Regions from separate parts of the Streptomyces sp. NPDC002701 genome, predicted to be linked through region 1. Evidence: riboswitches for the same ligand, from Rfam matches in the RefSeq annotation. Region 1 holds a riboswitch; the other holds the start of a gene.
The links. Region 1 has a riboswitch for glycine ahead of gcvP (aminomethyl-transferring glycine dehydrogenase). Riboswitches for the same ligand answer to the same signal wherever they lie in the genome.

Region 1 (4,061 bases):
GGCCAAGCCCGACGGGCTCGTGGTGATCGAGCCGGGTACCGAGCGGGCGCTGCTCGCCCCCATGTCCGTGCGCATCCTGCCGGGCGTGGGGCCCGCCACCGGGGACCACCTGCGGCGGGGCGGGATCAGCACCGTCGGGGAGATCGCCGAGGCGGGCGAGGACGAGCTCGTACGGCTGCTGGGGAAGGCGCACGGGGTCGCCCTGTACGCCATGGCGCTGGCGCGCGACGAGCGGCCCGTGGTGGCCGAGCGGGACACCAAGTCGGTGTCGGTCGAGGACACGTACGACGTGGACATCCACGACCGGGTGCGGGTCCGGGGGGAGGTGCAGCGGCTCGCCGACCGGTGTGTCCAGCGGCTGCGGGCGGCACATCTGTCGGGGCGGACCATCGTGCTGAAGGTACGGCGGTACGACTTCTCCACACTGACCCGGTCCGAGACGCTGCGGGGGCCCACGGACGATCCCGCGGTGGTGCGGGAGGCTGCCGCGCGGCTGCTGGAAGCGGTGGACACCACGGGGGGTGTACGGCTGCTGGGGGTCGGGGTCTCCGGGCTCGCCGACTACACGCAGGAGGACCTCTTCGCCCAGGCGCGGGCCGCTGCCGAGGAGGGGGCGGGGGAGTTGGCCGGCGGTGAGGAGTCCGAGGAGGTGGCGGAGGCCGTCGAGGAGCCGGAGGCCGTGGTGGAGCGCCAGTGGCGGGCGGGGCATGACGTTCGGCATGCCGAGTTCGGGCACGGGTGGGTGCAGGGGAGTGGGCTGGGGCGGGTGACCGTGCGGTTCGAGACGCCGTTCTCCGGGCCGGGGCGGGTGAAGACGTTTCGGGTGGATGATCCTGCGTTGGAGGTGGCTGAGCCGTTGCCGTTGGTTGAGCGGGGGGCTCCGCCGGGAGCGGGTGAAGTGGGGTCGGCTGGGCGGGGTGGAGAGGGGTAGGTGGGGGTGGGTGAAGGGTGGGTGGAGCGGGTGCGGGTTCGTTGTGGCTGGTCGCGCAGTTCCCCGCGCCCCTGAAAAGATTGCGCCGTTCCCCGCGCCCCTGAAGGTGGAAGGCTGCGCCGTTCCCCGGGTCCCTGGAGGTTGGGGTCAGGCTGGTTCTTGGGTGGGGAATGGGGGGGCCGGGGCTGTGTCCAGGCCGTAGTGGTGGTAGAGCTGGAGTTCCTGTTCGGGGGAGAGGTGGCGGCCCACGCCGAAGTCCGGGGCGTCTCTGATCAGGGCACGTTCGAACGGGATGCGCAGGGATCCGTCGACGAACTCGCTGGGCTCCAGGGGGACGAAGACGTCCCGGCTGAACAGGCCGGTGCGCAGGGCGGCCCACTCCGGTACGCCGGTGGCGTCGTCGAGGTAGATCTCGTCGACGGTGCCGATCCTCGTGCCGTCGCGGTCGAACGCCTTGCGACCTATCAGGTTGCGCGGATCGATGTCGGTCTGCACGGTCCCTCCAGCTGCTCGCAACTCATCCGTAAGCACTACGAAAGAGCACTTTGGGGAGGGCGGCCACTCGAGGGAACCCGCTGGTACGCTGGGCAACGGCTGCTGACCCCATGCGGGAGAGTCCTCCGGACCACGACGGAGGCGCCGAAGGAGCAACTCCTCCCCGGAATCTCTCAGGCACACGTACCGCATGGACGAGGTCACTCTGGAAAGCAGAGCGGTGTTCGAGTATTCGACGGTCTCCGCTCTCACCGACGGTGAAAACCGGAGCGCCCCGCGGCGGTCCGGTGAAGCTCTCAGGTCGCGATGACAGAGGGGGAGGCCGCTCGGGCCCCACACCGTGGTGCCCTCGAAGGTCGTCAGACCAGGAGGCCCCCGCCATGACCGCCCCTCGTATTCCGCTCTCCGAGCTCGAACAGGGAATCCCCTTCGAGCAGCGTCACATCGGGCCCGACTCCGAGGCCCGCGCCAAGATGCTCGCGCAGGTGGGGTACGGCTCGCTCGACGAGCTGACGGCCGCCGCGGTGCCGGACGTGATCAAGAACGCCGACGCGCTCGACCTGCCGGGCGCGCGCACCGAGGCCGACGTGCTGGCCGAGCTGCGCTCCCTCGCGGACCGCAACCAGGTGCTGGACTCCATGATCGGGCTCGGCTACTACGGCACCTTCACGCCGCCCGTCATCCTGCGCAATGTGATGGAGAACCCGGCCTGGTACACGGCATACACGCCTTACCAGCCCGAGATCTCCCAGGGGCGGCTCGAGGCCCTGCTGAACTTCCAGACCATGGTCGCCGACCTGACGGGGCTGCCGACCTCCGGTGCCTCCCTGCTCGACGAGGGCACGGCGGCCGCCGAGGCCATGGCGCTGTCGCGGCGCATGGGGAAGAACAAGAAGGGTCTCTTCCTCATCGACGCGGACACCATGCCGCAGACCGTCGCCGTGATCCGTACCCGCGCCGAACCCGCCGGTGTCGAGGTCGTCGTCGCCGACCTGAGCGACGGCATCCCCGCCGGGCTCGCCGAGCGCGACATCAACGGCGTGCTCCTGCAGTACCCCGGCGCCTCCGGTGCCGTACGGGACCTCAAGCCCGTCGTCGACCAGGCGCACGAGCTGGGCGCGGTCGTCACCGTCGCCGCCGATCTGCTCGCCCTGACCCTCCTCACCTCGCCCGGTGAGCTGGGCGCCGACATCGCCGTCGGTACGACGCAGCGCTTCGGTGTGCCGATGGGCTTCGGCGGGCCGCACGCCGGATACATGGCCGTACGGGAGAAGTTCGCGCGCAGCCTGCCCGGCCGGCTCGTCGGTGTCTCGGTCGACGCGGACGGCGACAAGGCGTACCGGCTCGCCCTGCAGACGCGTGAGCAGCACATCCGCCGTGAGAAGGCCACCAGCAACATCTGTACGGCGCAGGTGCTGCTCGCCGTGATGGCCGGGATGTACGCCGTGTACCACGGGCCCGAGGGCCTGCAGACCATCGCGCGGCGTACCCACCGGTACGCCACGATACTCGCCGCGGGCCTGGCGGCGGGCGGAGTCGAGGTCGTCCACGAGGCGTACTTCGACACCCTCACCGTGCGGGTGCCGGGCCGGGCGGCCGAGGTGCTCGCCGCCGCCCGCCGGGGCGGGGTCAACCTCCACCTGGTGGACGCCGACCACCTGTCCCTCTCCTGCGACGAGACGACCACGCGGGCCCAGCTGGCCGCCGTCTGGTCGGCGTTCGGCGTCGACGGCGACGTGGCGGCACTGGACGCGGCGGCCGAGGACACGTTGCCGGCGACGCTGCTGCGCACCGACGTGTACCTCGCCCACCCGGTCTTCCACCAGTACCGCTCCGAGACCGCGATGCTGCGCTACCTGCGCCGGCTCGCGGACCGTGACTACGCGCTGGACCGGGGCATGATCCCGCTCGGCTCGTGCACCATGAAGCTGAACGCGACCACCGAGATGGAGCCGGTCACCTGGCCCGAGTTCGGGCAGCTGCACCCCTTCGCGCCCGCCGAGCAGGCGCAGGGCTACCTCACGCTCATCCGTGAGCTGGAGGAGCAGCTCGCCGAGGTGACCGGCTACGACAAGGTGTCGCTGCAGCCGAACGCCGGTTCGCAGGGCGAGCTGGCCGGTCTGCTGGCCGTCCGCGGCTACCACCGGGCCAACGGCGACGAGCAGCGCACCGTCTGCCTGATCCCGTCCTCCGCGCACGGCACGAACGCGGCCAGCGCCGTGATGGCCGGTATGAAGGTCGTCGTCGTGAAGACCGCCGGGGACGGCGAGATCGACGTCGAGGACCTGCGGGCCAAGATCGAGCAGTACCGTGACGAGCTGTCCGTGCTGATGATCACGTACCCCTCGACGCACGGTGTGTTCGAGGAGCACGTCGCCGACATCTGCGCGCAGGTGCACGAGGCGGGCGGCCAGGTCTACGTGGACGGCGCCAACCTCAACGCGCTGGTCGGGCTCGCCAAGCCGGGTCACTTCGGCGGCGACGTCTCGCACCTCAACCTGCACAAGACGTTCTGCATCCCGCACGGCGGCGGTGGCCCGGGCGTCGGCCCGGTCGGGGTGCGCGCGCACCTGGCGCCGTACCTGCCCAACCACCCGCTGCAGCCCGCCGCGGGACCGGAGACGGGCGTGGGCCC
Region 2 (4,061 bases), on a different contig from region 1:
GCGGAACTCGGCGAAGTCCAGCTGCCGCGGGTACGCCGACCAGCCCGCGATGATCACCTTCGGGCGGTGCTCCTTGGCGAGCCGCTCGACCTCGGCCATGTCGACCAGGCCGGCGTCGTCGACGTGGTAGGCGACCACGTCGAACTGCTTGCCGGAGAAGTTGAGGCGCATCCCGTGGGTCAGGTGGCCGCCGTGGGCCAGGTCCAGGCCGAGGATGGTGTCGCCGGGCTGGGCCAGCGCGAAGAGCGCGGCCTGGTTGGCGGAGGCGCCCGAGTGCGGCTGCACGTTGGCGTACTCGGCGCCGAACAGCTCCTTGACCCGGTCGATCGCGATCTGCTCGGCGACGTCGACGTGCTCGCAGCCGCCGTAGTAGCGGCGGCCCGGGTATCCCTCGGCGTACTTGTTGGTGAGGACCGAGCCCTGGGCCTCCATGACCGCGACCGGGGCGAAGTTCTCCGAGGCGATCATCTCCAGCGTGGACTGCTGGCGGTGCAGCTCGGCGTCGAGGGCGGCGGCGACGTCCGGGTCGAGTTCGTGCAGGGGTGTGTTCAGAAGCGTCATCAGGTCAGGCGTCCTCAGGATCCGGAGAATTCGGCGTACTCGTCGGCGGAGAGCAGGTCCTTCGGCTCGTCCGCCACCCGCACCCTGAACAGCCAGCCGCCCTCGAAGGGGGCGGTGTTCACCAGCGCGGGGTCCTCCACGACGTCCTGGTTGATCTCGGTGATCTCACCGGAGACGGGGGAGTACAGGTCGCTCACCGACTTGGTCGACTCCAGCTCGCCGCAGGTCTCGCCCGCGGTCACCGTGTCACCGACCTCGGGGAGCTGGACGTACACGACGTCGCCGAGCGCGTTGGCCGCGTGCTCGGTGATGCCGACCGTCGAGACGCCGTCCTCGGCGCCCGACAGCCACTCGTGCTCCTTGCTGTAGCGCAGCTGCTGGGGATTGCTCATGGCCTGAATTCTCCTGTACGCGGGGAAGGGCTGATGCGGGGGGACCGATGGGGGCCGGGCAGTGTGCCCGAGGTCACGGGGTGTCTCACTGCTGACACCGGCGGACCGGTGCTACGTCCGGCACGCCGGGGCCGGTGTCACTTCTGGCGCTTGTAGAACGGCAGCGCCACGACCTCGTACGGCTCGTGGCTGCCCCGGATGTCCACGCCGACCCCGGCGCTGCCGGGCGCCGCGTGCTCCGCGTCGACGTACGCCATCGCGATCGGCCTGCCGAGCGTCGGGGAGGGCGCGCCGGAGGTGACCTCGCCGACGACCTTGCCGCCGGCGACGACGGGGTACCCGGCGCGCGGGACCCGGCGGCCCTCGGCGACCAGGCCGACGAGGACCCGCGGGGGCTTCGACTCGGCGCGGGCGGCGGCCTCGGACAGCGCCCGGCGCCCCACGAAGTCGCCCTCCTTCTCGAACTTCACGACCCGGCCGAGCCCCGCGTCGAACGGGGTGAGCGAGGTGGTCAGCTCGTGCCCGTACAGCGGCATGCCGGCCTCCAGGCGCAGGGTGTCCCGGCAGGAGAGTCCGCAGGGGACGAGTCCGGCGGGGGCCCCTGCCCCGGTCAGCGCCTGCCACAGCTTCTCGGCGTCGGCGGGGGCCACGAACAGCTCGAAGCCGTCCTCGCCGGTGTAGCCGGTGCGCGCGATCAGGGCCGGGACCCCGGCGACCGTGCCGGGCAGGCCCGCGTAGTACTTCAGCCCGTCCAGGTCGGCGTCGGTGAGGGACTTCAGGATGCCGGGGGACTCCGGTCCCTGTACGGCGAGCAGGGCGTAGGCGTCCCGGTCGTCGCGCACCTCGGCGTCGAAGCCCGTGGCGCGCTCCGTGACGGCGTCCAGGACGACCTGGGCGTTGGAGGCGTTCGCCACGATCAGGTACTCGGTGTCGGCGAGGCGGTAGACGATCAGGTCGTCGAGGATGCCGCCGTCGGCCCGGCAGATCATGGTGTAGCGGGCGCGGCCGGTCTTCACACCGCCGATGTTGCCGACCAGCGCGTGGTCGAGGAGGGCCGCGGCCTGCGGCCCGCTGACGGTGATCTCGCCCATGTGGGAGAGGTCGAAGAGACCGGCCCGGGTGCGGACGGCGAGGTGCTCGTCGCGCTCGGAGCCGTACCGCAGGGGCATGTCCCAGCCCGCGAAGTCGGTCATCGTGGCGCCGAGCGAGCGATGCAGGGCATCGAGCGCCGTACGGCGCGGTCCGGCGGGGGCGTTGCTGCTCACGGTGGGCTCCCAGGGCATGACGGCGATGTCGTTCCTCCCCATCTGTCATCGATAACCTGAGAGGTTCGCCGCGGCCACCGGTCGAGCGCGGTGGTCACTGACTTGCACCTTGGGTGGAGCCGACGTCCTGGCTGGCAGGGGACGGCCCGCTTTTCAGATGTGCCTCGCCCGCGCGGTAACGGGGCCTGAGAGATTCAAGGGAGGGACTTGCTCCTTCGGCGCCCGGGAACCCGTACACCTGCGTGTACGTCTTCCCGGAACTCTCCCGCGCGGATTCAAGCGGCCGGTATGCAGTTGGCGGGCACATCATTGCACGCGTCGGCCGCACAGGGGGCGCGTGGTGTCCGGACAGGGGGCGGACGGGTTCACGGACATCTGTGACGGGGCTGTGGCAGGACAAGAACGAAAACGAGGGGACCAGCGCATTACCTTCTCTTTACACTCGACGGGGATGGGTCTCCCGACCCCATGGGGAGGACGATCAGGGTGAACAGGACCACGGCGTACGCGACCGGCACGGGCATCGCGGTGCCCGAGCAGCCCCCCGCCCCGGCCAGGGAGGCGTGCGACCCGCTTCCGGTGCCCGTCGTCCGCGACCTGCGGGAGCGCGCGGGTCACAGCCCGCACGGCCTGCGCTTCGGGGCGGCCGACCTCGTGGTGGTCACGGGACTGCCGGGCAGCGGCAAGTCGACCCTGATGCGCCGGGCGGTGACCGGCCGCCGCATCGACTCCCAGGACACCCGTGACCGCTGGGACGGCCGCCTCGCCCGCTTCCTGCCGTACGCGGTCTACCGGCCCCTCGTCCGCGCCGCGCACTACGCGGGCCTGCGCCGGGCCCTGCGCTCCGGCGAGGGCGTCGTCGTGCACGACTGCGGCACGCAGGCGTGGGTGCGCAGCTGGCTCGCCCGGGACGCCCGCAGGCGCGGCGGCACCCTGCACCTGCTGCTCCTCGACGTCGATCCCGGCACGGCGCTCGACGGCCAGCGCGAGCGGGGCCGCGGCGTCTCGCGGTACGCGTTCGCGCGCCACCGAGGCGCGGTCGCCCGGCTGCTGCGCTCTGTGGAGAAGGGCGACCTCCCCGAGGGCTGCGGTTCGGCGGTGCTCGTCGACCGGGCCGCGGCCGACGTCCTGCGGCGCATCGACTTCGGCGACTAACCTCGTCCACCGCACACGGCGGTTGGAGCAGGCGGTGGTCATGGATTTCCCGGCACACGACATTCCGGCACAGGCACACCCCCACACGGGGTGGCCGGGCAACGAGCTGGAGGAGGTGCTCGCCGCCTCCCTGGGGCTTCCCCCCTCGCCCTCGACGGGCGCCCGGATCGTGGAGACCGTCGGGCGCAGTTTCCTGTGGGTGCCGCTGCCCGAGGGGGGCGGCCCGCACAGCGGCCCGCTCGACCTGCCCACGATCGAGCTCGGCGGGCAGGCGTACGTGCCGGTCTTCACCTCCGAGCAGCAGTTCCGGCAGGTCGTCGGCGACCACATGGCGTACACGGTGGCACCCGCCGTCGAGTTCGCGCGCGGTCTGCCGCCCCAGGTGGGCATCGCGCTGAACCCGGGCGGCACGGTCGGGGTGCCGCTGCCCCCGCCGGCCGTCGCCGAGCTGTGCCGGGCCGGGCGGACCGAACTGGACGGACCCGCGAGCGGCGGCCGGGTCCGGCTCTTCCAGCCCGACTGGCAGGACGACCCGGTGGACTTCCTGGCCGCGGCCTCCGCGGAGTTCGACACGGCCGGCATCGTGCTGAGCGCCCGGCGCTGTCTGGCGAGCATCGAGGGCGGCGACACGGTGATGTTCGTCGGCATCGAGACGGCCCACTGGGACGAGAGCGCTCGCACCCTCCCG

Region 2: it holds a riboswitch for glycine, as region 1 does, so the genes downstream of both, gcvT (glycine cleavage system aminomethyltransferase GcvT) here and gcvP (aminomethyl-transferring glycine dehydrogenase) in region 1, are expected to answer to the same signal.

What each region holds. Positions count from the first base shown of each region.
Region 1 is NZ_JBIAQL010000010.1:282,900-286,960, reverse strand. Features, by position in the region: gene ACFYXC_RS26055 (DNA polymerase IV) at 1-931, shown strand, start outside; gene ACFYXC_RS26050 (PRC-barrel domain-containing protein) at 1,079-1,426, opposite strand; glycine riboswitch at 1,530-1,625, shown strand; gene gcvP (aminomethyl-transferring glycine dehydrogenase) at 1,807-4,061, shown strand, end outside.
Region 2 is NZ_JBIAQL010000009.1:29,289-33,349, forward strand. Features, by position in the region: gene glyA (serine hydroxymethyltransferase) at 1-561, opposite strand, end outside; gene gcvH (glycine cleavage system protein GcvH) at 576-953, opposite strand; gene gcvT (glycine cleavage system aminomethyltransferase GcvT) at 1,091-2,236, opposite strand; glycine riboswitch at 2,382-2,496, opposite strand; gene ACFYXC_RS23730 (AAA family ATPase) at 2,705-3,373, shown strand; gene ACFYXC_RS23735 (enhanced serine sensitivity protein SseB) at 3,414-4,061, shown strand, end outside.